DNA from 3 places in the Methylophaga sp. UBA678 genome. Region 1 is predicted to be linked to each of the others. Evidence: riboswitches for the same ligand, from Rfam matches in the RefSeq annotation. Region 1 holds a riboswitch; each other region holds the start of a gene.
The links. A riboswitch is a leader RNA that binds a small molecule or an ion and turns the genes downstream of it on or off. The one in region 1 is predicted to bind cyclic di-GMP.

Region 1 (6,273 bases):
CCTTATCTGATGAACTGAATTTTGGTGTCGAATGGTTTTTTAAAAATGGCATAGGGAGTAAACAGGGTAACAGTCAATTGGATTTAGGAGATACGGGTATAAATGCCCAGACACCGGGGTTTTCGTTCACGGTAGTTGATAGCTTAAGCAATGTCCGCTTTGCATTGAATACACTCGCAGCGCAATCAAAACTCAATGTTTTATCGTCGCCGTCTTTGATGGTGTTGGATAACCAACCGGCTAAAATCAATGTCGGTGATGAAATTCCTATTCCCACCCGACAATCAGTGAGTAATACTGATGCCACCGCACCAACAGTCAATGAAATTGATTTTCGTAAAACGGGTGTGTCGTTAACCGTATTACCACGCGTCAATAATAGTGGTCTTGTCACCATGGAAATACGGCAGGAAGTCAGTAATGCCGTACAAACAACCACCTCGACGATTGATGCCCCCACCATCCAACAACGTGAAATTGAAAGTGTTGTTGCTATCAATTCTGGTGAAACCATCGTGCTAGGTGGCTTAATTCAGGACAGCAAAACCAATAATGACAGCGGTATACCAGGACTACATAAATTACCGGTTTTAGGGCATTTATTCGGGCAAACCTCAGATGCGGTGAGAAGAACGGAACTATTGGTATTAATCACACCAAGAGTAATTCGAGATCGCACATCGGCGCAGGCGGTAACCGAAGAGTTAAGAAACAAAATGCTGACGATAGAAGAAATCCCGGCGTCCGTGTCAGGGAAAATATAAAACCCACCTTAATCGTGCTCCAGGCCAATATGTGACTCAGTTCACATAATTGTCATCAATGCTTAACTTGGATGTCATCAATAACAATTACGCTGTATCCGTTAGCCAACCAAACACTTTAATTGTCTTATGGGAGAGACACATGTCAAACAAGCTACCTTTATTATTGGGTGCAGCAACTTTAGCATTAAGCGTAACAGCTTATGCTAAACAACCTGTTTTAACTGATTATCAAGTTAACAGTGACTGGTATACAGACGCTGTTGAAAAAATGGATAACAAACCAGCTTATAAAAATGCACACAAAGCAAAAAATGTGATTTTATTTGTCGGTGACGGTATGGGCATTTCTACTATTACAGCTGCCCGTATTTTAGAAGGCCAGTTAAATGGCAAACCAGGTGAAGAAAACCGCCTGACCTTTGAAACCTTTCCATTCACAGGACTGGCAAAAACATACAATGTTGATGCTCAAACACCTGACTCTGCTGGTACGATGACGGCCATGATGAGTGGTGTTAAAACAGATGCCGGCATCATCGGTATTGGTGAAGATGTACAACGTGGCGTGTGCTCGACAATGAGCGGACATGAACTGGTAACTGCTCTTGAGCTGGCTGAAATTGCTGGTAAATCAACGGGTATCGTCACAACAGCACGAATCACTCACGCTACACCTGCTGCGACTTATGCAAAATCAGTGGATCGTGACTGGGAAGACGTTTCAGATATGCCTGCCTCTGTCACACGCCGTGGTTTACCTTGTAAAGATATTGCTAAACAATTGGTGGAATTTGAAAGTAATCTGAAAAATCGTTATCCAACAGCAAAACGTATTAACGGTATCGAAGTTGCGATGGGGGGCGGTCGTCGTCATTTCTTACCAAAAGATCCTGCATTTAACAGCCCGGATGCCGTCAGTTCTACTGAAGGTGACAGAACGGATGGTCGTAATTTAGTAGCAGAATGGCAGACTACTTATCCAACAGGTAAATATGTATACGATAAAGCAGGCTTTGATGCTATCGAGCCAGCTAATACCGATAAAATCTTCGCTTTATTTAATGAATCACATATGCAATATGAAGCTGACCGTGGCAATGATATTGCTGGTGAACCTTCATTATCTGAAATGACAGAAAAAGCCATAAAAGTCCTGAACAAGAACGATCGTGGTTTCTTCTTAATGGTTGAGTCTGGTCGTATTGACCATGCTCATCATGCGGGTAATGCACATGGTGCTTTAAATGAAACTATTGAGTTTGCTCATGCGGTTAAAGCAGCATTAGAAAACACTAACCCTGAAGAAACATTGATTATCGTGACTGCGGATCACAGCCATGTATTTACTATGGCTGGTTATCCAAAACGTGGTAATCCTATCCTGGGTAAAGTTGTCAGCATTGGTTCAGATGAGCCTACATTAGCTGCTGATGGTAAGCCATACACAACTTTGGGGTATACCAACGGTTTAGGATTCCGTGACTTAGGCAATGAAACCGATGCAGATGCGAGCTATAGCGCAGGCCCTGATACTGGTCGTAAAGACTTAACAGCAGTCAATACAGAGCTGTCAGGTTATCACCAGGAAGCATTAGTTCCATTGGGTTCTGAAACACATGCCGGTGAAGATGTGGCGATTTTTGCTACTGGTCCAGGTGCCAATGCGGTGACAGGTGTGAATGAACAAAACTTGATTTATCACATTATGAACCAGGCAGCTCGTTTGGAAGTTAAAGCAGAAAAATCGATTAAGTAACATCAACGCAGAAAAAGAGAGGGGTGGACATGAGTCCGCCCCTTTTTTTCGTTGGCACACATCAACAATTTAAGGTTATAGAGATGAAATATCGTTTATTAGTGAGTCTATTATTAGCATCTCCATTGCTAGTCCAGGCTAATGATAGCTGTTCAATTGATCCTGAGGTGTTAGGTGCTAGTTATCAAATGACCGACAGTGATTCTGATAAAAAAGCGACCATGAAGTTATGGCGTCAACATCAGCGTGTCAGTAATCAATTTACTCAGTCAGGCATTACTGACATGTGGGAACATATGCATAATGGCCAGCTAAGAATGGTCAGGTTTTTTGATACTGAGCAACGTGCTATTGAATATCAGCCAGGCGAAGTGAAATATGCTAATGCGGATAGTCAGTGGCAGCAAGTTCATGAATTAATTACAGATAATCTGAAAAGCAATATGACCTTGGTTTCAAGCTCAGGTGAAGGTTGTGACAAAGTGGAAACCTATCAGTTAACTGAGGGTGATAGCCAACTGCAACTTGAATGGTTACCTGCACTATCCCTAGTAAAAAGCTGGAAAAATGATACTGACGGCCATGTAAAGACATGGCAGTTAACTCAGCTGATTAAAGATGAAAGCGCTGTTAATGCCAGCTTTAAAATGCGTGATGATTATCAGACAACAGATTATGCCGATATTGGTGATAGTGAATCAGATCCGTTTATTGCGAAGATGATTAATCAAGGGTATATCGACCATGGTCCTTCCGGTTTTTATAACAGTGAAGGTGAGGATATCGGTCATCCACATCATCATTGAGTAAAAGTGTAACCCAGTTAAAACCCTGTTTCAGTCTCTGAAACAGGGTTTTTTAATTTAGCGACAGTGCTACCTGACTGATGACAATATAGCGAATCAACTTACCTGCTGTGACTAGCACGATAAACCAGCCTAGATGTATTTTTATGAGTCCTGCCATAACAGTTAATGGATCACCAATGATCGGCAACCAAGCAAAACATAGAGAAATAAGACCATATTTCTTAAATTGATTTTCCGCTTTTCTAATATCGCTTTCTGATATCCGTAACCAATTTTTTATGACTGCAGAGCTGGCCCAATAACCTAAAGCATAATTCACCATTGATCCAAGCACGTTTGCCACGGTGGCTGTGGTGATGAGTAACGCCGGTGAGAGTCCCTTTACTAAGAGTGTGCTCAGAACGAATTCAGAGCTAAGTGGCAGTAGTGTTGCAGATAAAAAGGCTGAGATAAAAAGACCGGCATAACCCAAGCTAACAAAATAATCCATTCAGGTGGTTACTCGATGGCGTGATGGTGGAGAGGTCAAAGTGATATTCTCCTTGGAAATATTGAATCATACATAAAAAAAGGGAGCCGAAGCTCCCTAATATTGAACGACGATTGTCTAGAGATAGGTTATGCTGCAATCGCTTTTTTACGAAAGCCTAAGAAACCTAATAAAACAGGTGCGAATAAGAAAAGTGCTGCTGGAACAGGTACTGCTGAAACTGATAGGCTGTAATTTAAAGCTTTACCCGTTGCGTCATAGATATCCAACACATATGTCAGACCTGCAGTTAATATCGCTGTGAAACTGAAATCACCAGTAATGTTGAAATTTTGAATAGCACCACCTAAAACACCAAATGCAATAGTTGCATTATCAAGATTAGACTCTGGATTAAATGACCATTCAATAACTACTGGTGTTTCGTCATTAGTAAATAAACTGAACGAAGATTCCCATGCGCCATTACCTGTAGTCCCACTTGCTAATACAGTACTGCCACTAGCAAGATCAATTTCCTGACTAGCATTGTTGGTGAAAGCTGAGTCACCTTTTGTTAAGTTAAGTGTTGCTGCATTAGCCGCAACAGAGAAAAATAGTGCTATGACGAATAGCATCGCTTTTTTCATAAAAATTCCCTTATGTTTAGAGTGAAAAAACAAGCAATGCAACCCAGCCATCTTCACTTGGAAGACCTGTAGCTTTCCGACCCCGCCTCACGACGAGTTTGGCTTTGATTAAATGGATGAAAGTGATAAACCACTCAATTGCTCAAGTGGTTAATTATTCATCTGCGGCTAAGTGTATAGAGGCTCTATTACAAGAAAATGTCAGAGTGAGTAATTGATTTAAATAAAATTTCTATCAATTATCTTGAGTAAATTAACGGGCATATTTCCCGTTTTAAACTGGTGTATAGTCTGAAAATAATAATAAAAAAATATATATCAGAGAGGAGAGAGCAATATGGCAAGCGTATTAAAAACAACGCATCATGGGGGCTGTCCACATGATTGTCCTGATACCTGTTCCATGGTGTATGAGGTTGAAAATGGTCAACTGACCTCAGTTAAAGGCAATAAAGAACATCCAATGACGCGAGGTGGTTTGTGCGTCAAACTCAAAGATTACGAAAAGCGTCACTATCATCCGGATCGTTTGCTTCATCCCATGCGACGTACCGGACCCAAGGGAAGTGGGCAGTTTGAACGCATTAGTTGGGATGAAGCACTTGATGAGATCACCAGCCGCTGGAAAGCGATTATCGACGAGTATGGTCCTCATGCCATTTTGCCTTATAGCTATCTGGGTAATCAGGGGCTGGTGCATGGCTTAAATGGCGGCGATGCTTTTTTTAACAAAATGGGCGCAACCGTTTGTGAGCGGACTTTTTGCGGCGAAGGTTCTTGTACAGCCTGGTTGCTGACAGTGGGGCCAACAGCTGGGGTCGACCCTGAGAGTTTTATCCATTCTAAATACATCATCCTCTGGGGATGTAATTCGGTGAGTACCAATGTCCACCATTGGCATATTGTAAAAGATGCCCAGAAGCAGGGCGCCAAAGTCGTCGTTATCGATCCCTATAAATCCAAAACAGCGAAAGAAGCGGATTGGCACATTGCGCCTAAACCCGGCACTGATGGTGCTTTAGCCATGGCCATGATGAATGTGATTATTGAAGAAGGACTTCAGGATCAAGACTATATCGACAACTACACAGTGGGGTTTGAGGCCTTATCTGAAAGAGCCAAAACCAGAACACCAGAATGGGCTGCCTCGATAACGGGTGTGGCTGCGGAAGATATTCGTCAGTTGGCGCGCGAGTTTGCCTCTACCCAACCAGCAGCTATTCGCTTGGGTGTGGCTGTAGAACGTAACTATGGTGGTGGTCAAGCAATTCGTGCCATTACCTGTTTACCTGCATTAACCGGCGCGTGGCGCCATGTTGGTGGCGGTGCATTACAATTTCCTGTCTGGGAGCATCCTTATAAGTTTGATGTGATTTCGCGTCCGGATCTGATTCCGGAAGGCACGCCGGTCGTGAATGCAATACAACTTGGTCGCGCACTAACAGGAGAGTTGGGGCTTGATACACCGATTAAATCGATGATGTGCTGGAATGCCAATCCTGTTACGCAAGCCGCCGAGACTGACAAGATTGTTGAAGGTTTGATGCGAGAAGATCTATTTCTGGTGTCGGCTGAACATTTTCTTTCTGATACCGCATCTTATGCTGATATCGTGCTACCTGCCTCTATGGGCGCAGAGATGGAAGATATGGTGCTGTCATGGGGCCACTTATATCTAACCTATAATGAAAAGTGTGTGGACTCGCCGGGTGAAGCGATACCAAATAATGAGATTTTCAGACGCTTAGCAGCCAGAATGGGCTATAAAGAAGCCAACTTTAGCTGGTCGGATAGTGAGTGTCTTGAGAACTATGTTGATTGG
Region 2 (6,273 bases), on a different contig from region 1:
AAAACTCGCAAATGGATTTTCTTTATCAAGTTCTTTTAAGTCTTGATATCGACTAATTCTATACCCGAGACGTATTTCAGATGTCGAGTTCTCTAATGAGCGAGTTAGTGAAAGGGTTGGATCAATGTTCAAGCTAAAGTCATCTAACTCATCTTCTCGTAGTAGTTCATTATCATCGTATTTAAATTTAGGATCTGCCTGAGCATTAAATACCCATTCAGCTGCCGACGCAGTGTTGCTTAGTAACATAGGCAACAGTAGCGGAATATATTTTATCATTGACACGCTTCTCAGCTATTATTCTGCTTAAGGTACGATGATGACGTCACCGCTTTCTAGTGTGATATTGGTATTCAGTGCTTTACCTTTTTTTATTTCAGCATATTTCACCGGTAAGACTTGTTGAGTTGTGCCGTCTCTTCGTAGCACGATAATGTTATTTTCTTCTGCATATGGAGATAATCCACCAGCTAAGCTTAAAGCCTGCATAGCATCCAGAGGTTGATTCATTACAAACGAACCTGGATTTAGGACTTTGCCCAGAATGTGTACCCTATTACCTTCAACGCTAGTAACAGAGAGTGTGACAACAGGATCAGCTAAGTATTCACTGAGTTTTTTGGTTAATTCTTCTTCGACGTCAGCTACTGTTTTATCTTTAGCAACAATTTCACCGGCTAGTGGGAAAGTAATAATACCGTCTGGCAGCACGACGGCTTGTTTTTGTAACGCTTCCTCATTCCATACTGAAATATCTAGGATATCGCCCGAATTTAATAGATAACGCTGGTCTGCAAAGACGCTTGAGGAAAATAGGGAAGTGAGAATCAAAAAGAAGAAAATGAAGCGTTTTGACATGAGGGAAAATCCTTATCTATAAATGACATTCAAATTTGATATTAACACTCTATTTTTCAAAAAAAAAGGGAGCTTTTGCTCCCTTTCATTTTGTTACAGTAAGTTACTGTTAATATGAATCTTAATTCTTATGCAGCAACTGCTGATTTTCTTCTAAGCCCTAAGAAGCCTAATAAAGCAGGGGCAAACAAGAATAATGCTGCTGGTACTGGTACGGCAGATACTGACACATCATATTTTAGGATGTTAGAAGATGCATCAATAATATCTAAACCATAAACAACGCCAGCTGTTAAAAATGCTGTGAAACTAAAGTCGCCAGTAATATCAAAAGTTTGTGCGCCAGGTAAATAATCTCCACCTAAATCTAACTCACCAAATACTAATGTAGCCCCTGTTAAAGCTGCGAACGGGTTGAAAGACCATTCCACTTTGACTGCGGTGTTGTCATCTGATGAAAGATCAAACAGTGAAGACCAACTTGTCACTTCACCAACTGTTCCACCAGCTAATACAGTACTGTTATTATTGACATCAACTGACTGTGTTGCGCCACTTGACCCTACACCAGTAAGAGTCAATGTTGCAGCATTAACACTGACCGAAAACAAAAGAGCTACAAAAAATAGCATCGCTTTTTTCATAATAAACTTCCTTATGCATAAGTTAATAAACAAGCAATGCAACCCAGCCATCTTTATACACAAAGATCTGTGGCTTTCCGACCCCGCCTCGCGGCGAGTTTGGCTTTAAATCAATTATCAAATTGTTAGTTTGATAATTACCTATCTGACTTTTCAGATGGTTTCATCTTACGAGTCCAATCGAGTTCGTGTCTATTGTACCTTGGTACAATGTCTATGATTAATTTTCGTGCTTAATAAAATACTATATTGAAGGATAATATAATTCCAATAAAAAAGGGAGCTTAAGCTCCCTTTTTTAATTTTGTGTAACTTTTACTTACGCTGCAACAGCTGTTTTTCTACGCATACCCAAAAAGCCTAATAAGGCAGGGGCAAACAAGAATAATGCAGCTGGAACAGGTACTGCAGATACTGATACGTCATATTTAACCACACCTGAAGTCGCATCAATGATTTTTAAGATGTAGTTTGTGCCAGCAGTCAGCATAGCAGTGAAACTGAAGTCATCGGTAATTGCATATGACACTGTGTCACCCAATGTACCGAATACTAATGTGGCACCAGTAATCGCTGGATTAAATGACCATGCAATCACAACTGGTGTAGCTTCGTCAGTTGATAATGCAAACTCAGAACTCCAAGTACCAGCAGTAGAAACTGTACCACTACCTAATACAACTGAACCAGATGTGACATCAGCACTTTGACTTGCGACAGATGAACTTACTTCAGACAGAGATAACGTCGCGGCGTTAACACTTACTGAAAACAATAAAGCTACGACAAATAGCATCGCTTTTTTCATAATAAACTTCCTTATGCATAAGTTGAAAAAACAAGCAATGCAACCCAGCCATCTTTAAAAGTTTAAAGATCTGTGGCTTTCCGACCCCGCCTCACAGCGAGTTTGGCTTTAATTACACAACATCTAACCCGCTGACGTTGTGTAAGATCATATGATTAAGATCTTGCTACAAAGCCATCACCGTTGATGTCTATTGTTCTGATTGCTATTGAAAATAATGACGATAACAAGTGTTATCTGGCATCGATGATTGATGCATCTATTTCAATAGTAGTTATATGATACCGTGTCTCATTGCAGGCAACAAGTTTATTTTCCTAAGTAAAACTACTGATACTCAGTCGGGAATTCAATAGGCATTTTTACCCACAAACCCTTTGAATATCGTTAAGAAAATAATCTCAATATCTAATAACAATGACCAGTTCTGGATATATTTTAAATCGTAATGCACGCGACCTTGCATTTTGTCCAAGGTATCAGTTTCCCCCCTAAAGCCATTTATCTGGGCTAAGCCCGTAATACCTGGTTTGACTTTATGTCTCAACATATACCCTTGAATCTGAGCGCGGTATTGTTCGTTATGTGCTACAGCATGAGGCCGTGGGCCTACAATGGACATGCTTCCGCCCAATGAATTAAAGAATTGAGGTAACTCATCCAATGATGTTCTTCTCAAAAAACCGCCAAATGGTGTGATACGGCTATCATTCTTTTGTGCCTGTGTGACAGTATCTCCATCTTCTGTTACCGTCATCGTGCGGAATTTCCAGACTTTAATTTTTTCACCATCCATGCCATAGCGTGTTTGCTTGAAAAACACAGGGCCCTTAGATGTCAATTTAACCCCTGCGGCAATCACCATCATAGGAATAGCGATCATCGTCAGAATAAGGCTGCTTAGGATAATATCTTCCAGCCGTTTAAGGATACTGTCGATACCAGCAAAAGGGGTTTCATAGACTGAAATGGCGGTAATTCCTTGGTAATCAACCCACCTGGAATTAAGCAAGTTAAATGTGAATAAGTCCGGAACAAGATATACAGAAGCCGTACTATCGGCTAATAGCTCAGTAATGTGTCTGATTCTATGCTCAGCAGACATAGCCAAGGTGATGTAAACAGTATCCACCTTCCCTGCCTTACAATCTTCAATGAGTTGATTGAAATCACCTGCTTTATTATTTGTTACGACCAGATTAGGTTCTGTTTCTACCCGTTTTTGTGACCGGTCATCATAGTATCCAACCAGTCTAAATCCAGACCAATCCATTTCGTTAAATGCACGTTCTAAGCGCTTACCTAGCGTTGTTTCACCGACAATAGCCACATTTCTGGTATTTACACCTCGAGCTCGAAGAATAGCCAATGACGTTCTTACAATGGCATGCCAGGAAATTAACTCTATAGGTGTCAGTAAAAACCATAAGAAGACAAAGCTATCGAGGTAGGTGCCAGAATGGATAAAGAAGATATCAATCATGACCAGAATGAAAACACTGGTAAACCATGAAAACATGACGGCAGAGACTTCTTCTCTTAACGCCGTGCCTCGCCACGAGCGGTAGGCATCTTGTGACTCAGCAAAGAAGTTAAACAATACAATAGCGAACAGAAGACTCCAGATGTAAAGTACATCCCAGGTCGCATGGAAAATATCGAATAATGCTAAAAACGTTAGCAGGATAATACCGCTATCAATCAGTCTTGATATGGCATTAATTTTTGCATCGTATTGTCTGATCCTGCCCTGAGCCATCTGTGCTAATTTATCCTATCGTTTTTTAGTCTTTTGATTATAAGTATAAATGACTTTGTATTAGTTGATATTGCTACTGTAATAGTCCTGAACAGTAGAAATTAGTCTTGCAAGCTCAGTTTCTTGTAATAAGTTTATGCCTGCTGCTGCTTTTCTGCCGCCACCTGTGTCGAACTGACCTGCAATAAAATCTGCTCCTTCCTGACGTATTTTAGGCGCTCTGATACTCACGACATAAGCGGCTGAATCAGGTATTTCTGTAAGAATTAAATGTGCTCGAGAAGGAAACTGGTTACTCAAGTAGTTGCTGTAGGTCCCGCTAATACGTCTCGCCCATTTATCGTCAGGTAGGGTAATAACGCCTACCATATCGCTCTCATAACTCATTTTCTGCTGCTGTGCTTGAGACAAATCTGAGTTATAGCCAGAATCCAGAGTCTCCATTATCTCTGTATTTTCATTAATAAAATCTAAAGGTGATGAATAGTATACACATTGTCTATAGAGTTCATCAGGTGCAAAAAACAAATCATCCAGACTCGCACCATAGCCATTGTAATTAATATGCTGCCCTAAGGTTTTGAGTTTGATTGTCTGAGTTTCAGTGAGGTGTAGTTCCTTTGCATACTCCTCGGCAACACTAGATAGATTATCACCAAAAGCTGCCGTGATTGCCCATAGCTCATAGGCATGATTGAGGTGCTCATTGACAATTAATGCTGTGCATTTATTGGGGTGCATATCAATCAACGCCTCTAAACGCGGATGACTGATTTGATCGCCTGGATTGTGGTGATCGGCATAAAAGACATCAACATCATTTGATAACAAATTTAACAATGCTTCGCGGTTTTTCTGCATTGATATATCTAAAACAGTGACTTTTGATGCATTTTCAACATCCACCCTGCTCAGTAATTTGATATCTCGCTTAACGCCTGTAATTAGTTCTGTCTTACTTGGGTTGGCCAGTCTTAATTGAACTAAGGCACATATACCGTCAGCATCGCCATTAAAAACATCAAAGTTGGTCATGGATTTTAAATTATCTCGTTTTGTTTTAGATAGGAAATCACTCTCTCTACACACTCATCCACATTGAGCTCAGCAGTGTTTAATGTCACTTCTGCGGAGACCGGCGCTTCATATTCTGAATCTATACCTGTGAAATTTTTTATCTGTCCACTTCTTGCCTTTTTATATAGGCCTTTCGGATCGCGTTGTTCACAAGTACTCAGTGGGGTGGAAATATAGACTTCAACAAATTCTTTCTCTTCAACGAGATCTCGAACCAGTTTTCTATCACTGCGGAAAGGTGAAATGAAAGCACTCATGACAATGAGGCCAGCATCAGCAAACAGCTTTGCCATTTCACCGATACGTCTGATGTTTTCAACGCGGTCAGCATCTGAAAAGCCTAGATCTTTATTCAAGCCGTGTCTGACGTTGTCACCATCAAGTAAATAAGTGTGATGTCCTAGCTCAAACAACTTTTGTTCCACCGCATCTGCAACTGTTGATTTGCCTGCGCCACTGAGCCCTGTAAACCATAGAATACATGGCTTTTGTTTTTTTTGTGTTGACCGGTCTAACTTTTCTACTTTGTGTTTATGCCAGACAATGTTATTCATAGTAAAAAAACGTCCTTATCTGAGTAAGTAAGTAATCTATTGAAATAGATATTACCGACTTCAGCAATTATTCCTAGTCTTATTAGTGTAAAAGTTAATTATTTCTTTGTTTTGACAAAGTCATTGGGCAAAAAAAAGCCTGACAGAAAGTCAGGCGTTTTAATTTGGTACCGACGGCCGGAGTCGAACCGGCACACCCGAAGGCACTACCCCCTCAAGATAGCGTGTCTACCAATTCCACCACGTCGGCAAGGGTAATCAAGGTTGCGTATTCTACGGTAATTCAGGCAAATCTGCAGGTGTTTTATCGACTTTTTGTTCTGTTGTAGGCACAGACTCTGTCACACTTTTCGCCTTTCCTGGTGTATCGACTGAAAAATAGGCTAATGTCAGGCTGGTGATAAAGAAAATTGTTGCCAGCACAGCACTCGCACGACTTAAAAATGAAGCCGAGCCTTGGCTGCCAAACAAGCTGCCTGAGGCACCACCACCGCCACCACCGAATGCAGCGCCTGCATCAGCGCCTTTACCGTGCTGAATCAGAACAAATCCAATCAGCATAAGACAGGCAAT
Region 3 (6,273 bases), on a different contig from region 1:
CAATGCACGATAGATTGTTTCCTCCGCTACTCCCTGATAACTGTTTGCTCCTTCACGAAGCGCATTGAACATGTCCCGAATATTGAAATCATGATCAACTTTTTCACAAATAAACACATTTTCCAACATGCTTTTGTCACCACTTTTTTCAAAGTAAGCAATAGCTCGTGCCGTTGATATATTTCTACGCGATAATTCAGCTGCTGCATTCCAACTTCTACGGGCTTTACTTGGTTTGAAACGATCAACGATAAGCTTTTGAACTGCTACCTTAAGTGGTTTCTTTGCTACAACTTCTTCGTCATTAACGCCGGGAACTCTCCAAATGATATTTCGGGCTTTCCTGAAGGTATTTTCTTTTGTATAAGCGGGAAGTAAATCGGGGTGAAGTTGTTTAACTATCGCCTCAGCATGCATGTCATCCTGAGCGCAGAGCATACCAACCCAGCCATTTTCATTGATGGGGAAGTATTGCCCATAACCTGTGTGAGCGAACAGAGAAGTTGTCGTTAAATTGTGGTCTGCAGAAAGTGTCATTTCATCAACGCCTTCCCAGAGGAGGAACATCGGTGACTCGTTAACGAAATGTGCTGAGGATCCTAAATCATGACCATCACGATTTTTAAACTCAGCTTTTTGCAAGTCTGACTCATCATAAAGGTTAGCCAGATCACAAGCTTTACCGTTAATGGTCCATGCGATGTGCACCACGGAGTCGTCTTTTTTAAAGGCATGTATTTCAATATTTTTTGTCGTTGCCAGTGCGCCTTTGTATTCAGCACCGGAAATAGCGGCAATGACTTGTTTTAATGCATAGAAAGATGGACGAGCACGGAAGCTTTCTAATGGACCAATCACGCTGGCGTAATGGGTGATACGTTCAAGCTTAGGATATTGTTCGCTACCATCATCAATTAGCCCCTCTCTTGCGCAGAGTAAAGGTCCCCAAAATGCTTTCTCTAGCGAACCTGATGCAGCGAGTAAAACAAAATATCGACTCAGATAATCAGCTTGTTTTTGTTCTTTCTCAACTAAAACTCGCTCGATTCTGGGTAGTGTCCAGAAGGCGGCGGGTGACACAAATCGTGACACGCCATTTTCATCTCCCGCCTTTCTCATTAAACGAGCTTTTTTAACTAAATTATATTTAAGTAATTTTGCCCACTTGAAGCCCAGTACACGATGATCATAGCGCTCCGACTCACTAACACGTTCTGTAAATAGGTTATTAGTATGAATGTCAGGCAACATTGACATGCTACCTAATTCATCGAGGAGTCCAAATGAATAAAAGGGCTCAAAATCAGAAATATTAGGTCCGGCTATTGTGATACCTCTTGCTTTGAGTTCAGTGTAAGCGATTTTCCAGGCGGCAAAAAAGCCTGGCTTACTGTAGCCAGCCCATCTTCTACGATTGATCGTCGTACCGATCTCTATTGCTGATACATCTGAACCAAAATGCTCACAGACTTCTATAAGAAATTGTTGCCATGTGTCCTGTGCGTCCTTGGTCTCCATCTGATGCGCTTGATCAAATGGTTGAACGAGATGAAGAAGCACATCAAAATCTTCAGCGATGAGTTTTCTGAGTAATCTACCTGCATTACCAGTCACATCACCGTAACTGAGATCAATACGCACTGACTTGATATTAAGTTCGTGTAGATGATTGATGATGTAATCATCGACGCGAGCATCATCAGATGCAGCGACACCAACGCCAAGAAAGTTTTCAGGCACGACATGACCCGCTTGAGGGATGTGACCTTTGCGAAGCAAAAGACCGCCTTTTAAAGTGTGCTTAATTGTTTTTAATAAGAACCTTCCATCCACCATAGAAGGTATGTTTGCCGCTTCGCTTTTTCTCGGTAAGCCAGTCATTTTCGCTCAATCTTGTTATAAATGCGACAGGAATGTTACACCAGATGGATGAGTGATAACTATGATGAATGAGGATGACGTTAAGCTATGCTAAATGCTCAACTACACTAACTGATTGAATTCATAATAACTTAGACGAACAGGTTGATTTCGTTATGCAGGGTTAAGGTTGACTAAATAGTTGTGGCAGATTGGCAAATTTTTTATATTTTATTGTCAACAGCTTTAATTTTGGGTTGACTAAAAACACATATTACAGACTCACGCTACCAGTTGTGGAACGCATACTACCAACTGTTACCTTGCTATCTTATGCTGCATGACCTGGCTTCATGGGCTTAGCTAGCTTAACTAACAAGAAGCTAATTGATAAACAAGGTTTAAATATTAAAGCCGAGATAATACGGCAGCTTTTTATTTGCATTGCTCACACTTCGTTGCAGATTAGCAACTAAACAACATACGGTTTTCGAGCTTCAAACTTATCACTGTTATAATGCCCGACCATTGCCCCCCGATAGCTCAGCTGGATAGAGCATTGAATATTTATCTGTCTACAATGAGAAAAATAGGGCGGAGAATCCATTATTAGCTCTGATAATTAATATCAAAAATTTATTAATTAGTACCGAAGTACAATAGTTTTAATGAAGATCTAGTGTGAGAATGATTGAGTGATTAAATCATTCTCTTATTATGCCAAACTTGGCGTGAGCCTGGGACGGAAAACCACAGCTGTGCTTATAAGGACAGGTATCAGGGCTGGGTTGCATACCTTTAAGGAGTTCACCGATGAATAAGATGATCGCTACAATAATATTCTCATTTTTTTCTTTACCTACCTTTGCCGCTCCCGTAGATATTGATTTGAGTGGGGCTGCCTCTTCCACTCTAATTGATGCTGATGGGGCAAGTTTTTCACAAACTTTCACAGGTCAGACTGCATCTGGGGCAGGAATTTCAGGTTCCCCTACAGGGCCATTGTCACTCACACCAAGTGGAACAATGAGTGTTGCATTCTGGAGTCCAGGTTGCCCTGGTTGTGATTCTGGCAATTCACTGCTTACACCCTCAAGTTTTCAGGGCCCATTGTCGATATTGTTTGATTTTAATGCCGACAGTTTTTCATGGGTGATGGGAGGCTCTGTTGCAGGATCCAACGTTACTGTAGATCTATTTTCAAATAATGGTAGTTTAATCAACACAGTCCTAATCAGCATGCTGGAAGGGTATTACAAATACTCTATCTCCGGCTTGGGTGCTTTTGCAGGACTTACTTTTAGAGACAATAACGACCCAGCTGGAGTACGTTACATGGACATGTCTTATAATAGCGTGTCTGAAGTTCCAATCCCTGCCGCCGCTTTTATGTTTGCACCTGCACTACTAGGATTTATGGGCTTGCGTCGTAGAACCAAGCCAGCTGTTTAGCTCATTCCACAGCATTTAAAATTAAAGCCGTCACTCTTTGGCGGCTTTTTTTATTTGTATTGCTCACACTTCGTTGCAGATTCGGTGGGAATTAAAAGCAAACAATATTCAGTTTTCGTGCTTAAGGCTAATCGCCGTTATAATACCAGCCCGATGTCTTCGTAGCTCAGCTGGATAGCGCGTTGATATGAAAAAGCCCCAACATTTTGGGGCTTTTTTATTGAAAATATATGGTTAAGTTAAAACACATATTCCAGACTAACACTGCCGGCGGCATAATTTTCATCACGGTCACCGCCATACTCAATATCGGCCACCAAGCTAAGGTTGTTGTTATCCGCTACGCGTAATGTGGCACCGGCAAACCCGCCTGTGACACTTTCATCACCGGCAGTCGCAAACTTGAACTGACTACCGGCGATGCTGACTTTGGTATCGTCATCATCGGTATGACGTGAGTTCAGGCCTACTCGGAATTCAAATTCACTAGCCTCATCAAACTGATAAGCAGCCGCTAATTGTGCTCTTGCAGTTAATGCCTTGGCTTTGCGGTCATCTACACTCAGATTAGAATTGGTGGTGCCCGATTCACGGTAACCATCCAGCCAGGCCATGCTGTAATTCACACTGACAGAAGGGCGCAGCTCAAGACGGTCATTAACGCTAAAGGCTGAACCAAGAGTGATGCCGGGGCTGATAAACCAGCTATCAAAATCAGACTTGGCTGTTTCAAAACCATTCAGGTTATCGACAACAAGCCTGTCATTTTCATGGTCGCCGTAACCGGCAATCAGTGAGCCTGTGATATTAAGACCATGGGTTTTACGGTTGGCATAAACGCCGATGTAATAATTATCTGCTTCTGTTTCAAACGACGCGGTCTGGGTATCTGTCTTACTTCGCACAACACCACCCATCAAGCCTGAACGGTGACCACTTATATCCCACTCATAACCGAAGTTCACGCCGACATGGTGATGGTCATAAGCAATCGCGCCACCTTCGGCATCACGGTCAAACCTGCCACCAAAGACTTGCGCCCAAGCCACCGGTTTATGCTCTTCAAAATACATACCGGGAGATAACTCAAGCGACGCTAGCTGTACCTGTTTCAGTGGTGTGGTCTGCGCCATACGCTGCCCAATCACATTGTGGATGGATGAGGTCATGCCGGCTAACGCCACCCCGCGGGTGGATTCACCTGTCGGGTCGAGCGTGATCACTTGAGCGCGGGCAGTGTCACCCACCACCACGCCCGGCGTGAATAGATTGATATTCTCGGTATTCAAAATAGACAAATTGGCAGAGGCGCTGCCGCTGTAGATATTGACGGTGTCGTTATCGCTGCCATTTTGGCCTAAATCAATCCCGCCAATAATTTGTGAGCCAGATAGCAGGTTGACAGTGGTATTGCGATCCGAAGAAAGGTCGCCGGAAATAGCTAAGCTATCCGGGCCGGTGGCAGAAATCAGGCCGCTGTTGTTGATGGTCGCATTGTCTCCTGTAGACCTAATGCCATCAGCGTTTTCACCTGTTGTTGAAATACTGCCGCTATTGTTGATGGCGGCGTCAGTGCCATTTGAGTAAATGCCATCAGATTTTTCACCTGTTGTTGAAATACTGCCGCTATTGTTGATGGTCGCATTGTCGCCCGTAGACCTAATGCCATCAGCGTTTTCACCTGTTGTTGAAATACTGCCGCTATTGTTGATGGCGGCGTCAGTGCCATTTGAGTAAATGCCATCAGCGTTTTCACCTGTTGTTGAAATGCTACCGCTATTGTTGGTAGTGTTGTTGCCTTCTGACAAAATGCCGTATGAGCCAGCTCCGCTGGTGGAGATGTTGCCACTGTTGTTGATGGTGGCGTAATCGCCAGTTGACAAAATGCGAACTGCATTTTTACCGCTGCCAATGATGTTCCCGTTGTTGCTGATGGTGGCATTGTTGCCGCGTGAGTAAATGCCGTATGCATTATCGCCACTGGTTGTGATAGAGCCATTACTTTCGATATTGGCATTATCCCCGGGGGCATCAATAGCGGTGACGCCCGAAGTGCTCAATTCGCCACCTGTTTCAATAGTGCCGGTTTCATTGTCGTTGAGGGTTTGCTGGGTTGTGACCGTCTCACCATCCTGAATCGTAAAACTGGCTCCAAAACTTGTGGATGACAAGGCCAATAAGATAACAGCAGATAACGGGCGTAAAGCCATTGATGAGCAGGCCGACATGTTCAAAGTCCTTATAAAAAGCGCAGTATTGGGATATATACAAGGATGTTACAAAGTTAGGCTGCAAGCCGATATACACTAATTAGAGACTAGACATTTCTGAAAAAAACAGAAAGCCCCATGGTATGGGGCTTTAGGTGTGCTTTATAGGTGCGATGTTTTTTTGAAATTAAAACGCATACTGCAAGGTGAGACTCCTTGCTGCATACTCCTCATCACTATATACCGCCGAACTCGACATCGGCAATCAATGCGAAATTGTTGTCATTCATCACCCGTAAGGCTGAGATAAATACCAAAAAAGCTATCTTTAACGAATCAAAATGATGTGCTGATGGTATTTGTCTGTTTTGAGTTATTGAAATGAGCGTTTGAGCGTCAGAGCATTGGTAAGTTGGTAGAGGTGTTTGTGGACAAATATCGAGCAGTTTTTTTTCACTTAACTTTGATTTTAAGGTTGAGTTGATGCCGTTCAGTTGCCGGTCGCTCGGCTGGCTAGCTATAAGAGCATCCTGTTATAATGCCAGCCCGATGTCCCCGTAGCTCAGCTGGATAGAGCGTCCCCCTCCTAAGGGGAAGGTCGCAGGTTCGACTCCTGCCGGGGACGCCATTTAACCTTCCTTTTTTCAAAAAGTTACATTACTCTGGTTTCAGTGTTAGATCCTTAAAATGCCCATTTGGGACAATTTTGGGACACTCAAAATGCGTATTAGCCAGTGACCATTTATCTGTG

Region 2: linked by a shared signal. The riboswitch ahead of B3014_RS00445 (hypothetical protein) and the one ahead of B3014_RS09460 (hypothetical protein) in region 1 are both predicted to bind cyclic di-GMP.
Region 3: linked by a shared signal. The riboswitch ahead of B3014_RS10490 (hypothetical protein) and the one ahead of B3014_RS09460 (hypothetical protein) in region 1 are both predicted to bind cyclic di-GMP.

Annotation. Positions count from the first base shown of each region.
Region 1 covers NZ_DBNG01000017.1:36,170-42,442, reverse strand. The annotation lists gene gspD (type II secretion system secretin GspD) at 1-764, shown strand, start outside; gene B3014_RS09475 (alkaline phosphatase) at 907-2,523, shown strand; gene B3014_RS09470 (hypothetical protein) at 2,553-3,329, shown strand; gene B3014_RS09465 (YqaA family protein) at 3,382-3,822, opposite strand; gene B3014_RS09460 (hypothetical protein) at 3,951-4,451, opposite strand; cyclic di-GMP riboswitch class I at 4,486-4,564, opposite strand; gene B3014_RS09455 (molybdopterin-containing oxidoreductase family protein) at 4,789-6,273, shown strand, end outside.
Region 2 covers NZ_DBNG01000002.1:38,146-44,418, forward strand. The annotation lists gene B3014_RS00435 (hypothetical protein) at 1-279, opposite strand, end outside; gene B3014_RS00440 (polysaccharide biosynthesis/export family protein) at 307-858, opposite strand; gene B3014_RS00445 (hypothetical protein) at 987-1,502, opposite strand; cyclic di-GMP riboswitch class I at 1,537-1,616, opposite strand; gene B3014_RS00450 (hypothetical protein) at 1,822-2,310, opposite strand; cyclic di-GMP riboswitch class I at 2,346-2,427, opposite strand; gene B3014_RS00455 (undecaprenyl-phosphate glucose phosphotransferase) at 2,660-4,069, opposite strand; gene B3014_RS00460 (DHH family phosphoesterase) at 4,130-5,104, opposite strand; gene cysC (adenylyl-sulfate kinase) at 5,110-5,700, opposite strand; tRNA gene B3014_RS00470 (tRNA-Leu) at 5,866-5,950, opposite strand; gene secG (preprotein translocase subunit SecG) at 5,974-6,273, opposite strand, start outside.
Region 3 covers NZ_DBNG01000019.1:34,973-41,245, forward strand. The annotation lists gene B3014_RS10485 (lipopolysaccharide kinase InaA family protein) at 1-1,881, opposite strand, end outside; cyclic di-GMP riboswitch class I at 2,570-2,656, shown strand; gene B3014_RS10490 (hypothetical protein) at 2,674-3,312, shown strand; gene B3014_RS10495 (autotransporter outer membrane beta-barrel domain-containing protein) at 3,552-5,540, opposite strand; tRNA gene B3014_RS10500 (tRNA-Arg) at 6,074-6,150, shown strand.